2 regions of the Alcanivorax sp. 97CO-5 genome follow, and region 2 is predicted to be linked to the other one. Evidence: predicted binding sites of a transcription regulator. Region 2 holds the regulator's gene; the other holds the start of a gene.
The links. The regulator FNR, encoded in region 2, switches genes on or off when oxygen is low (the NO sensors DNR and NnrR bind a similar motif). The targets are predictions, from matches to a motif close to TTGATNTANATCAA.
Positions count from the first base shown of each region.

Region 1: the regulator FNR is predicted to act here: its motif matches at 3,282-3,295, upstream of Y017_RS13350 (OmpW family protein).

Region 1 is NZ_KI965906.1:146,445-153,614, forward strand. It holds gene Y017_RS13335 (DUF938 domain-containing protein) at 1-356, shown strand, start outside; gene rhlB (ATP-dependent RNA helicase RhlB) at 757-2,025, shown strand; gene glpE (thiosulfate sulfurtransferase GlpE) at 2,028-2,348, shown strand; gene Y017_RS13350 (OmpW family protein) at 2,500-3,183, opposite strand; gene Y017_RS13355 (hypothetical protein) at 3,800-4,801, shown strand; gene Y017_RS13360 (PhoH family protein) at 4,938-6,404, opposite strand; gene Y017_RS15130 (isoprenylcysteine carboxylmethyltransferase family protein) at 6,769-7,170, shown strand, end outside; gene Y017_RS13370 (YiiX/YebB-like N1pC/P60 family cysteine hydrolase) at 7,130-7,170, opposite strand, start outside.
Region 2 is NZ_KI965877.1:35,526-42,695, forward strand. It holds gene Y017_RS00145 (heavy metal translocating P-type ATPase) at 1-657, shown strand, start outside; gene ccoS (cbb3-type cytochrome oxidase assembly protein CcoS) at 636-887, shown strand; gene Y017_RS00155 (sulfite exporter TauE/SafE family protein) at 877-1,662, shown strand; gene hemN (oxygen-independent coproporphyrinogen III oxidase) at 1,739-3,112, shown strand; gene fnr (fumarate/nitrate reduction transcriptional regulator Fnr) at 3,151-3,903, shown strand; gene Y017_RS00170 (universal stress protein) at 3,900-4,817, shown strand; gene Y017_RS00175 (hypothetical protein) at 4,846-5,148, shown strand; gene yaaA (peroxide stress protein YaaA) at 5,200-5,976, opposite strand; gene Y017_RS00185 (hypothetical protein) at 6,051-6,530, shown strand; gene Y017_RS00190 (MBL fold metallo-hydrolase) at 6,597-7,170, shown strand, end outside.

The DNA.
Region 1 (7,170 bases), on a different contig from region 2:
CAAATGCCCCGTTAGCCCTGGATGTGAGCGACCAATGGCCGATTGGTCCTTTTGATTATCTGTTCACGGCGAATACGTTTCACATCATGCCGCAATCACTGGTCGCCCATTGCATCGCTGAAGGGTGCCGGCATCTCAACACAGAGGGATTGTTCATGGTCTACGGCCCCTTCAACTACGATGATCAGTTCACCAGTGATTCCAATCGACAGTTTGAACGTTGGCTGAAATCCACTGATACGCAGCGGGGGATCCGCGACAAGGAATGGGTAGAGCAGGAGTTTGCCCAGCACGGTCGGCAATGTCTTGCGGACCATGCCATGCCAGCGAATAACCGGGCGCTGGTGTTCGGGTAAAACGGCATGCTGAAAGTCAACGAAAGCGAATACCGCACATGCTCGGTTTCGAGTGAATAACCCCGAGCCTCATGGCCATCACGCCAATGATACATACCCTCAACACGCAATTATAAGGCACACCCCTGACAGGCCAACGCAAAGGGAATTGCCGCCATCGCGCCGACAATAATGAGTAAGCGATCAACTGGAACGGTTAAATCCATGAAAATGGCTAACAGTAACCCGACCCAAAACACTACAATAACGCAGTTAAGCAAGCCGGAAGCAAACATCCTCTGACAGCGCTGGCTATTTTTTCTACAATATGACATTTGGAGCCACCTCCGAAACCTTGCCAAACAGGGCCATAAAGGTGGCTACACTCGCAAACTCTCTCGCATTCAGACTGAGCGAATACATGCAAAAAGACAAAGCAAGCTCCTGGAGCCTGGAGCAATTTCAGGTTCCGGAAAAAGAAGGCGAACGCCGCTTTCACGACTTTGATCTGCATCTGGACCTGATGCACGGCATCGCCGATTCGGGCTTCCAGTACTGCACGCCTATTCAGGCTGAAGTCCTGGAACATACCCTCGCTGGCGCCGATGCCATCGGCCGGGCCCAAACGGGTACCGGCAAGACAGCCGCTTTCCTGATCACTGTAATAAACGATTTGCTCAAACATCCTATCGATGTCCAACGCTTTGCCGGTGAGCCTCGCGCCCTGATCGTGGCCCCCACCCGAGAACTGGCCATGCAGATTGAGAAGGACGCCAACATACTGACCAAGTACACCGACCTTCAAGTAATGAGTGTGGTGGGCGGCATGAACTTCAATCGGCAACAGGAACGGCTGCAAAACAAACTGATTGATATCTTAGTGGCCACCCCCGGTCGTCTTCTCGATTTCGCCAAACGCCGCGATCTGTGGCTGGACCGGGTCGAGTTTCTGGTGTTGGATGAAGCTGATCGCATGCTGGACATGGGCTTCATTCCCGACGTGAAACGCATTGTCGGCATGACGCCGAAAAGCCAGTATCGCCAAACTCAACTGTTCTCTGCCACATTCAATGACGATGTGATGAACCTCTCCCGCCGCTGGACGCAAGATGCTGAAATCGTGGAGATAGAGCCAACCCAAGTCACCACTGATACCGTAGAGCAAAAGGTCTACATCACTAATACAGACGACAAGTTCAAGCTGCTCTATAACCTCATTACCGGCATGAACATGGACAAGGTCATCGTATTTGCCAACCGTCGAGACATTACTCGCCGGGTGTGCGACCGGCTACAAAAGCGGGGGCTTAAAGTCTCCCTGATTTCCGGCGACGTCCCACAAACTCAACGAAGCAAAACACTGGAGCGCTTCCGAGCCGGCGACTTGCAAGTGCTTATTGCCACGGACGTGGCCGGCCGCGGCATCCACATTGATGGCGTCTCTCACGTAGTGAATTACAATCTGCCTGAAGATCCGGAAGACTATGTGCACCGCATTGGTCGTACCGGTCGCGCTGGTGCCAGCGGTATGTCGATCAGTTTCGCCTGTGAAGATGACGCCTTCCTGCTACCAGAGCTGGAAAACGCCATCGGCATGAAACTGGAATGCGAATACCCCCCCGCCGACCTGCTGGCGGAAAGGGAGAGGTCAGCCTCCGCGAAAGCGCCAGACGCAGAGAAAAAGGACTGACCATGGCAACGCGAATCAGCCCTACGCAGGGAAAAGCCCTATTTGATCAAGGTAACACTCTGTTCATCGACATCCGCGACCCGGCAAGTTTTGCTGCAGGGCACCTGCAAGGTGCCCTGCATTTAAGTCAGGCCAATGTGGATCAGTTTCTAGCCAACACCGCACAGGAACGGGCATTGGTGGTGTACTGCTACCATGGTAATAGTAGTCAAAGTACGTCGGACTGGTTGAGTGAGCAGGGTTTCAACAACGTGGTCAGCCTGGATGGGGGCTACGACGTATTCCGCCAGCAATTTCCGGAGTGCATAGAGGAAATAGCGTAGTTAAGCTCTTTAGAAACAATGCGTGGCATGCCCATAAAAAACTAAAAAGGAAGGCGGATATTATTCACTACACTCTCCGCCCTCCTTCACTACTTAATTTCCAGCGCGTGATTGCATCAATTAAACGTATTACATGCAACGCCAACCGCTTTTAGAAACGATAGCCCACACCGACCATATAAACCCAAGGGTCAATTTCCACATCGATTTTGTCCACGCGGACATCGTTCACGTACAGGCGTGCTTCGGTATCAATATCGATATTCCAGATGCTGACATTGAAGAGCCAGTTTTCATCAATGATGACATCCGCCCCGACTTCCCAAGCAAACCCGATTGAATTACTCAGCTTAACATCCACATCGGCGCCGCCCACCAATGGGCTCACCACCGCGTCATCAATGCTGTCATCGAAAAATAACGTGTAGTTCACGCCAGCCCCAAGATAGCCGCGCACAGGACCTAGCTGAGGAGCATAAAACTGTGCCAGTAACGTAGGCGGCAAATGGCTAGTCTCACCAATCGAAACACCTGAGCCCCCCGTGTCTAAAATGATGTCATGGGTAAATGGTGTCGCCCCGACCAGCTCAACACCGATGTTATCTGTAACCATATAAGAGAATGTCAGGCCCAGCTGAGTATCGTCATCCACATCCACACCCACCCCGCCAACCGCAGGCAATGCGGGGTTGAAGCTATCGCTACTCACATCCGGATCAACCTTAATGCCACCCATTCGCACAATGAAGTCACCTGACTGGTGTGCCATGGCTGGCGCTGTCACCAACATTGTTGACAGCAGCAATACGTTTTTTCCCGGTCCTCGCAGTTTCATATTCATCCCCTTTGTTAAAACCAAGCCCTTTGTGAAATCCACAGTAATGATGGTTTACGATGGAGAGCCCATTGAACGCCACCTCCGACCTCACGACATTGCGCTGCATCAATAAACGACCAGGCTACTGATCAGGCTTTAACCAACTATTTCACCATAAATTGCCGGCGCCACTACGCCGTAGTGGCAGACTAACCGCCCCGGTAAAGACGTCTTTCGACGGGCAGGGGATAGATGTTTAACATTCGACATTAGGGGCAACAGACAAACACTGCATATATCTTGATTAATAAGCCGCTGACACTCTCGGCGCGCCCCCAAAATGCACCCTCTTGACCCAGAATCAGGGATAGATTGCGAGCCAGCCTGAAAAACCAAGCATACAATACGTTTTCAGAGGCGACTTTACGGCATTTCAGCTCAGCTCCTTACCTTTATTAGGTTAGCACTAGCGCCTCGGATAGCAGTCTCACCGGTTACATACAGGCTAGAATGAATACCGCACAATATAGTTACTGCTTCACCTCTATTGATAGATAGCAGACCGTTTATCTCCTGAATCCAGACTCGCCGATAACACCATTCTCCAGCATTCGAAAAAACGAGGTTTATCACCATGTCCTCCAGCGAACTGATTAGCGCCCTACGCGATGCTCACAAGGCTCACCTGCTTCAACAATTGCAAGCAACAGAGCACTGGCATGCCTTGATGGTGCAGACCAGCAATCTCCTTACGGATATCCCGCTCGGCACCCTAGTGGATCAAGACAGCCTGGTTCTGGTGGTCGATCAATGGTTGCAGGAAGCTCTCAGTGCCCGTGGCTTACAGGATGTCATTAGCGATGTCAGCCACGCGCTCTGGGAAGCCGCCGAAGAGAATGACACCACCCTTGGCGAGCTACTTCGCGAAGAACATTTCGAAGCTATCCTTGAACAAATATTGAAACTGCAAAGCTTACGAGAGAGAGCCATCCATTCCGCCATGAACCACCCTTTAGTCAGCGAAATGGTTAGCGAAATGCTCTATACCGGCATCAAGAATTTTTTGCTGGAAGAAAATGCTCTAGCCAAACTGCCTGGCGTTAGCAGCGTAATGAAAATCGGGCGCAAGAGTATGGTCGGCAAAGCCATGGGAGGCATGGAAGAATCCATCCGCCTGTATTTGCAAAAGAATATTCGCGTCACCCTGAAAACCGGCGAACAATGGTTGAACAAGCAGCTCACCAACGAGCGTATTCAACAACTGGCCCGCGACGGCTACCTCCGTGTCTCACCACTTAAACCCGCTGATTACATGTCTATGGTTCCCAAAGGAACCGTAGACGAAGTAGTCGCCCAAAGCTGCGCCATTACGGATGAAAGCGCCCGCTTGGATTACACTCGCCGCCTCGTCAGTGTAGGCATCCGCGCCGCCGTAGCATCACTCATGGACAAGCCCCTGAAAAGTATTCTCGATGGCATGCAGATCAGCGAAGAGCGTATCCGTGAGTTCACCACCCCGGCCCTGGCACGTGGCGCCACAGTGCTGATTGAGCAAGGAACACTGGAACCGTTTATCGAGTGGGTTCTGGACGACTTTTATCAATCAGAAGCGTGTAAAAAGATAATTGACGGTTGAACGCGGCGCAAAGCGGGATTGTTTTCATCTGCAGCACAAGAGGCCGCGCCTAAAGCTTAGGCGCGGCCTGTTTGTTTATGAAGGAGCACAACACAACCGCGGAGGTTTTTAGCTATTCACTATCCACCGCCAACGGTTACAAAAACGATTCTGCATATTCTGCCAACAGCGACCGCGGCACCCCGTTCAACTGCACCGACCCCCCATGCACGAAACGCTTAAAACGCTCAGTCATGTAAGTTAGCCCTGAGCTGGTGGGCGACAGGTAGGGCGTATCGATCTGCGCCAGATTGCCCAAACACACCACCTTCGAGCCCTCCCCCGCCCGGGTAATGATCGCTTTCATCTGATGAGGAGTCAGGTTCTGGCTTTCATCGATCAAGATCAGCGATTTCTGGAAACTTCGCCCACGAATATAATTCATCGCCTTAAACTGAATATTGGCGCGTTCCTTCACATACTGAATGCTGCCGGAAGGATTTTCATCGTTAAGATGCAGTGCCTCAATATTGTCATTGATAGCGCCCAGCCAAGGGTCCATTTTTTCCTCTTCCGTACCAGGAAGAAAACCTTGATCTTCCGCTAGCGGTGGAGTGGAACGGGTGGCAATAATTTTGTTGAAGCTTTTTTGCTCCACGGTCATTTCAATGGCTGCCGCCAGTGCCAGAATAGTTTTACCGGAGCCTGCCGCCCCGGTGAGCGTGACAATATGCACATCCGGATCCAACAGCATTTGCAAGGCGATGGCCTGCTGAATGTTCATCGGCTTCAGGCCCCAGGCTTCTTGCTCCATCAGGCTATCCGCCTTGTAATGACAAAGCGTCACCACGCCATTTTCCACCGTCATCACCCGGCCGACAAAACCCTGTTCGTCGATGATGTACTGATTGGGGTACACCTCTTCGCCAAGAATTTCACTAACCAGTAAGCCATGCGACAAATGATGAAGGGTATCAATGCCCACCTGTTCGGTTTCCACCTCGGTAACCTGATCCCAAAATGAACCGGGCACTTCGAAATAGCCTCGCGTCAGTTGCTTAATGTCCGACACCAGTTGATCGTTGTGATAATCCTCTGACTCGATACCGCAGGCACGCGCTTTGAGGCGCATGTTGATGTCCTTGGTCACCAGAATATAGCGTCGGTCTGGAAACTGGCTCTTCATGGCCACCACGTCATTGATGATGCGGTTGTCATTCAGATCATTGGTGAGCGGCGCGGTGGCTTTGTTCCGCTCGGCCATCAAAACCGTCAATGTGCCTTGAGGCTCATTCTCGCCACCACGGGGTATGGGAATCCCTTCTTCCACTTGCTCGGGGCTAGCGCTGCCCAGCACCTTGTCGATCTGCCGAATGGCGGCACGACAATCCGCTGCCGTATGTGATTTTCCACTCTTTAGCTTATCCAGTTCCTCCAGCACCGTCATAGGAATCACCACCCGATGTTCCTCGAAATTGAGTAACGAGTTAGGGTCGTGAATCAATACATTGGTATCAATGACGTAGGTTTTTTTCTGGTCTTCTTCGAAGGTAGAACTGTCGTTCTGGCTAGCGCTTGCGTGGTTAACGGAAAGGGTGTGGAGTCTGGCCGCGCGCTCTTCCATGCGTATCCCCTGTGCTTCGATGGGGCGACATTTAGCGTGGACGTCAATTTCAAGAAGCGAGAGTGACGCCTGCGCCTGCCGCCGTGGTTTAAGCCAATTGGCGGTTCAGTTGCATTAAGCTGTTTCAGCTTTTGATCGCGATCACTCCCACAAAGGCGGGAATAGAATTACCATAACTCAGCTTTTCACAAACGATCAAGGGTCCTTTGCTCAATCTTTTTCACCTCCTTGCCTTCGTAGCGAATAACAGCCCTTGGGCATTTGTCATCAGCCCCATACCCAGCCAAGTATTTTTCCGTGATTTAAACGCACCGGGCCGGATACAATCCAAGCTTGCACAACCAACGACATGACGGGAGATTTCATGCCACTTAAACACCCCAAAATAATGATGCCCCCCCCGGCGCTGTTTCTCGGTGGCCTGCTAATGGGATACGGGCTGGACCGTGCCCTGAACCTCCCTGCCGTGCATTTTCTTGGCCAGCAGTGGGTCATCCTGGTACTGGCACTGATTGGTATCAGTCTTGTTCTCGCTGCCGTAATACAACTGCGGCGCGCTCATACCACCCTGATGCCACACCGAGCCGCTAAGACGCTGCTGACCCAAGGCGTGTTCGCACTCAGTCGTAATCCGATTTATCTGGGCTTTGCCTGTCTTCACCTGGCCATGGCGCTGGCTCAACACAGCACCGGCATGCTGATAATGTGGGCGCCTGTCATCTGGGTTATCCAGCAGCATGTGATTGCGGCGGAAGAAGCGTTCCAT
Region 2 (7,170 bases):
GGGATGTTGAACCAGCAGCAATGGAGATTTACCGGCGCTCCGGACATGGCAAAGCAGGGAACAACCTGCCTGCAGCTGCTTTGCGATAACGAAGTACAACTTTACGTATGGATGCAAGATCCAGTTCGCCAAGAAGCACCGATGGTAATTAAGGCTCTTGCCGATGCCGGCATTACTGCTCGGCTCGCCAGTGGCGACAATAACAAGGCGGTAACTTCTGTAGCAGACCAGCTGGGTATAAAAGAAAGGCGCGGGCAGCAGCGGCCAGAGGAGAAAGCTGAATGGCTGGAAAGTTTACAAAGCATTTCTCCACAGATGATGGTCGGTGATGGCATCAACGATGCCCAAGCGATGATGGTGGCCTCGGTGTCTGTGGCCACCGGAAATGCTACCAGCTTGGCTCAGCGAGCAGCGGGCATGTTCCTGCTCCATGATTCACTTAAGGGGATTCCTGCCTTACCGCACCTTTCGCGGCTGTGCCAACGCACCATCCGCCAGAATTTGGCTTGGGCGCTGCTCTACAACATTCTTGCTATTCCGTTTGCGGTCAGTGGATTGCTCCCCCCATGGATGGCCGCACTGGGCATGTCTGCCAGTTCGCTCCTGGTTACTTTTAACGCCACGCGGGTGTCTCGATGGAAATTGTCCTCTTATTGATTCCCCTGGCCTTGCTGTTTCTTGGCGGAGCCATTGCCGCGCTTTTTTGGGCTCTACGTAAAGACCAGTTTGATGACTTGGACAATGCCGCCTGGAGGGTCGTATTCGACGATAGGGAGCAGCGCAACCCACATTCAACAGCGAAACCAACACCAGAACAGGAACAGGAAACGAAAATGAACAGCAACACTGTCACCACGTTGAATGCAGAGTCTAGCGATGACCATTGATACGCTCATTCCCCTTATTGCCAGCGCGTCCCTTATTGCCAGTGCCGGATCTGTGCACTGTATTGGTATGTGTGGTGGCATCAGTAGTGCGCTAACCTTCTCCATACCTGAGTCCCGTCGTCAAGGCGTGGCTCTCTGGGGCTGGCAGTTGCTGTTTGGATTGGGCCGGGTGACAACTTACTGTGTGCTGGGTGCATTGGCAGGAGCCCTGGGAGGGCTGTTCCTGGGCCAACTTCCCGGTCCATCTATGTCAGTGGGGCTTATCTTGTCTGGTGTACTAATGCTTCTTTTAAGCGCCTATTTGCTTGGAAAAGGGGCGTTCCTGCAGCGTATTGAGAAAATAGGCCAGCGCCTTTGGCGCAGCTTGCAGCCCATTACTCGCAAGCTCATGCCCATAGATCACCCAGTAAAAGCACTCATGTTGGGGTCCTTATGGGGGTTTTTGCCTTGCGGTCTTATCTACACGGCCTTGGCACTTGCAGCCACGGGGGGAACGGCTGTTGCGGGTGCTTTAGTGATGCTCTGTTTTGGTGTTATTACCGTCGTACCTGTTGCTATTACCGGTGTTCTTGCCTCCCAACTACAGCGATTTCGTAAAGGCGCTTGGCCGATGATTGCCAGTGCTCTGACTTTCTGTCTCGCGTTAGTGTTTTTCTGGCAGGCCTGGCTCATGGCCCAACATGGACATAGCGGTCATTCTGGTCATTCTATGCCCGGCCCAAGCACAGAGGCCGGCGCTTCAGAGCATCATCACGATCATCATTTACACCCTTGATCTGAATCAAACTCTGCGCCCGCAACAAGAGGATAATCACCGCCAAGACAAGGTTGCGTGAGCACAGGAGCCGCCCATGGTTAGCTGGAACAAAGCACTGATTCGTGAGCATGGCGGGCCCGGTCCACGCTACACCTCTTACCCGCCCGCTCCGAGCTTTCATTCAGGCATTGCTGAGGAGGACTTCTGGCAAGCTATGGATGAGGGCAATGCGGCGCGGCGGCCACTGTCGTTGTACATCCACATCCCTTTTTGTGGCAGTGTTTGCTACTACTGCGCGTGTAACCGCATCATTACTGCCAACAAGGCGCGCTCGGCAGACTACCTACGTTTACTGAAGCAGGAAATTCAACGCAAGGCCGTGCACGTGGACTCCCGTCGCCCCGTTACCCAGATGCACTGGGGCGGTGGCACCCCCACCTTTTTGGATGATGGCCAGCTAACTGAGCTGGTGTATGACCTGGCCCGCCACTTTAATCTTCGTGATGATGAACGCAGTGACTACGCTATCGAAATTGATCCGCGCACGGTGGATCAATCCCGCTTGGGCTTGCTACGAGGCCTAGGCTTCAACCGTGTTAGTTTGGGTGTACAGGATCTAGACCCTCGCGTGCAAAAGGCGGTCAATCGTGTGCAGCCCTATGAGCTGATCCGTGACACCATGGAATGGAGCCGCGATTTCGGTTTTCGCTCTATTAACACCGACTTGATTTACGGACTTCCTTGGCAATCGGAGTCCAGCTTAGCGCGTACTCTGGAGCAACTGCTAACTCTTCGTCCGGACCGCATCTCCCTTTATAATTACGCCCACCTGCCGGAGCGTTTCAAAATTCAGCGTCAGATTCAAGAGCACGCGCTACCGGATCCGGAAGAGAAGCTGAATATGTTGACCCGAGCGGGAAAAATGCTTAATGAGCAAGGCTATCGGTATATTGGCATGGACCATTTCGCACTGGAAAACGATAGCTTATCCATCGCGCAAGAAAATGGTCTGTTGCACCGTAATTTTCAGGGGTACACCCTCCATGGGGATGCAGATTTACTGGGCTTGGGCGTCAGCGCCATCAGCCAGATCGGTAACCTCTACGCTCAGAATCACAAGGCCTTGGACGATTGGCAAACGAGCCTTGAAGACCGCATTTTGCCAATCGAAAAAGGCTTTATGCTCAATCGCGACGACCAGATTCGTCGCGCGTTAATTATTCAATTACTCTGTGATTTATCCGTTGACATGCTTCAGTTTGGTGACACATGGGGCATCAATTTTGCGGATTATTTCGTCGATGCACTTACAGAGTGGTTAACGTTTGAGGCGCAAGGACTGGTAACGGTTGAGAATGACCGATTGTTCATTACCGAAACTGGGCGCTTGGTGAGCCGTGCATTGGTAATGCCTTTTGACCGTTACACCCAAAGGGAGCAAAGAACCCGATTTAGCCGGATTATTTAACCTTTATTCTACTATTTGCACCCTATACTCTAAGGGTGATGCTTTGCGCAGCGATCAACCGGAGTCAAACCGTGTCCCATCAAGTTTCCTGCAACGACTGCAGCCTCAGCCCAATTTGCCTGCCCTTAGCGGTAGCGCCAGCCCAGCTCGACCAGTTGGATCGAATTATTCACCGCGGACGGCCCTTAAAGCGGGGCGAACATCTTTTTCGCGCCACTGACGGGTTTTCCTCCGTTTACGCCGTGCGTTCTGGCGCCCTGAAGACCTATGTGGTCAGCGATGAGGGCGAGGAGCAAGTCACAGGCTTTTATCTGCCCGGCGAAGTGTTGGGTATGGATGGCATTAGCACAGCCCATCATGTCTCCAATGCAAAGGCCTTAGAAACGGCCACTGTTTGTGAAATTCCTTTCGCACAACTGGAGACCCTATCCCAGCAAATTCCGTCATTGCAGCACCATTTTTTCCGTCTGATGAGCAATGAGATTCGCTCGGACCGGGAACTGCACATGCTGCTGGGCAAAAAAAATGCCGACGATCGCGTAGCCTCCTTACTGCTATCGCTTTCTGCAAGGCATCAACGCCGTGGGCTAAGTGACAATATTTTTCGGCTTCCAATGTCTCGATATGATATCGCCAATTATCTTGGCATGGCCGTGGAAACCGTGAGCCGTATCTTTACTCGCTTCCAGCAACAACAGTGGCTGCGCGTCGATGGCCGGGAAATTGAAATTCTTGATCGTGGCAGCCTGTGTGGCCAGAACCATGACCCTGCGATGGAGTTACTACTATGACCGCCCCTATTGTTGCCATCCTTGATCGTGATCTGAAAGCAGACCAGCCTGCGCTGAGCAAAGCTCAGGTAATTGCGGCAGCCTCCCAGGCGCCCCTCCATGTCATCGTGAATGCCTATTCTTCTGCCATGGTTAGGGCTGTGGGTCTGGATACGGAGCGCCGAAAGGCCGCGAAGCAGCAAATTCATGATGCTTGGCACAAACGGATCACCCAGCTGCTAGGACAAGAGCGTGCTGAAATCAGCGTGCTGTGGGAAAAAGACAGCATGGACGGTTTACGCAAGGCCATTGTGGCCCAAAAGCCATCGTTGGCTGTCGTCCACACCAGTGACGACAGCGCCCTACGCCGCCACCTATTCACGCCCCGCGATTGGCAATTAATTCGTAAGGCGCCTTGCTCTGTGTTGTGTGTACACAGCCGCCAATGGAACAAACCACCGCGAATCTTGGCCGCTCTAGATCCAGGCACCGGGGAGGCCTTAGACGACAAGCTGTCTATTCATGTTCTTGACTGCGCTCGTCGATACTCCACCCTGCTCGGTGCGGACCTCACTGCCTGCCATGTGCTCGACGAAATGGATGAGGGCTTAATCATGGTGGCCGGTGAAGCCATTCCTGATTACACCGCCAGTATGGAAAAAGTGCGCAGCTTCCATCGGGATAACTTTTTCCAGTTTGGCGCTACCCAGGGCCTGGATAAGCAGCAGATGTGTACGCTCAGTGGTCCGATCGCACAAACCTTGGCCAGCCACTGTGAGCAAAATGATGTGGATCTAATGGTGCTGGGTACAGTACACCGTAATTTGCCCGAAAGGTTGTTGCTTGGTTCAACGGCAGAGTCGGTGATTACCAAGGCGAATGCGGATGTTTTGGTGGTAAAACCAGATGGATTTCAGTCCCCCTGGATTGATTAACAGTAGCAAATCAAGAGAGGCTAACGTTATGTCTGACAAGAAGGATTTTACTGCGCGTGCTCGTCAGCAACTTGAAGACTGGGATTATCAGCTCGATCGCCTAACGGCACGACTGAATGATTTGCGTGATGAGTGGCGTGAAGATGCCAAGGAAAAGATTGCTGAAATGAAGCATCGCCGTAAAGAATTTGAAAACAAGCTAGAGCGGTTGGAGTCCCATAGCGATGATGCTTGGGATGATATCAAGACAGGACTAGAGCTTGCTTGGGATGGACTTAAAACAGGCTTTCTTGCCGCCAAAAATGAATTTGACGAGAATAAGAAAGATTGACGTTGATCGGTGCCGCAAGCCTCGCTTGTGGCACCATCTGAAGCCCTACCCCTACCCTTGCTCTGGCCGTCGGAATACGGGCCTTAATGCAGTGGATTGCGCCTCACAGTAACAATAACCGGCCACATCAAACTGGGTTAACTTTGCCGGATCCTTAAGGCCTTTCTTGATAATCCAGGCGGCCATTAAGCCCCGCGCTTTCTTGGCGTAAAAACTGATAATCTTATAGTTACCATTTTTTTCATCTTGGAATACTGGCTCAATGATTGTGCCAGCAACCGCTTTCTTTTTTACTGCCTTAAAGTACTCGTTGGATGCCAAATTCACTAACACATCAGTTTTGGCGTCTTTCATATCTTTGTTGAGCAATTCGGTAATGGTGTTGCCCCAAAAGGCATAGAGGTCCTTGCCACGCTCATTATCAAGCTTTGTGCCCATTTCTAGACGGTAGGCTTGCATTAGATCTAGCGGTCGAAGCACACCGTAAAGTCCAGATAACATTCGAAAACGCTGCTGCGCCTCGCTAAGCTGATGATCATTGAATGATTCAATGTCTAGACCTGTGTAAACGTCACCCTTGAACGCAAACGCCGCTGGCCGGGCATTTTTTTTGTTGAAGGGCCTCTCCCACAAGGAAAAGCGTTCTGCGTTAAGATGGGCAATTTTGTCACTAACCCCCATCAGGCTGCTGATATCTGCTGGAGAAAGCTGCCGCGCGCGCGCTATCAACGCCTCGCTATCATCAAGTAAGCGGGGTTGCGTGGTTTTTAATGCCGGTAATTCGCTTTCGTAATCAAGCGTTTTGGCCGGTGAGACAACAATCAACATGCCCTTCTCCTTTACATATGCCTTTGGGGATTATATGAATCAGGGATGGTCAGGTCTGCATCTACGGAGGATTAATGCGCCTATTGCTTATATTAACGGTGGTTATCGCGGTCTCTGCCCTGTTGTGGGGAAGCTGGCAATGGGGGCGCCGGCCGTTTTTGCTGACGGTCAGCCTGGTGTTGGCCGGCTTGATCACTCTCGGCGTTGGCGTTTGGCAAGACAGCATGCATGACCAGGTTCGTATGGCACCGGAAGGCATCGCACTGGCGCTCACGGAAATTCGCAATTCTGAATCCGGTGTTCGGCTCAGTGGCACCGTTCGCAATGAAGGTGCGCAGGATGTGGCAGCCCTGACCTTACGGGCTCAGGCACTGCATTGTTCGACCCAATCTAGCTGTGCGGTGATTTATCAGCAACCGATAACGCTGCAAATGTATTTACCTAAAGGAAGCGAATATCAATTTGCTGTCGTCAGCCGTCACCCCAAGGAAAACACCCCGGTGGATCGCTGGCAGCTGCGAGTAGTGGATAAGTTAGCCTATCCGAACCCCTGAAATTCGGTGCTGGCAAGATATGCGCTGAGTCGTCACAATGCGGCTTCCAAAATTCCAGGAGTCACTATGGCATCCTTGATTCCCGGCCAGCTCACCCCCATTGGCGACAATGCCTGGCGGATGCTGGCGCGCAACCCAGGCATGATGACTGGGCCAGGCACCAACAGCTACCTGTTTGGCAAGGACAGCCTTACCGTTATTGACCCTGGCCCCGAGGACCGGGAGCATTTGCAGTCATTATTGCAGGCTGCCCGTTCTCTGAACAAACCGATTACCCAGGTAATTGTGACGCATACACACCGTGATCATTCTCCCGGCGCACTAGCTCTAGTCGCCGCTACAGGGGCTCGCTGCCTTGGCCCTTGGGTGCCCGATGATGGGCTCCAGGACGAAAGCTGGGATGCAGATACCTTGTTGGCTGAAGGTGACACGGTAGACTGCGGCGGCGCCATGCTTACAGCCATTGAGACCCCTGGGCATGTGGGCAACCACCTCTGTTACCTGAGTGAGCAAGGCTTGCTGTTCACCGGGGACCATCTGATCCAGGGCTCTACCGTGGTGATCGCCCCCCCGTCCGGGTGCATGCAAGCCTATTTTGCTTCGCTGAGAAAATTGCAAAACCGTGGTATTAAGCTTATGG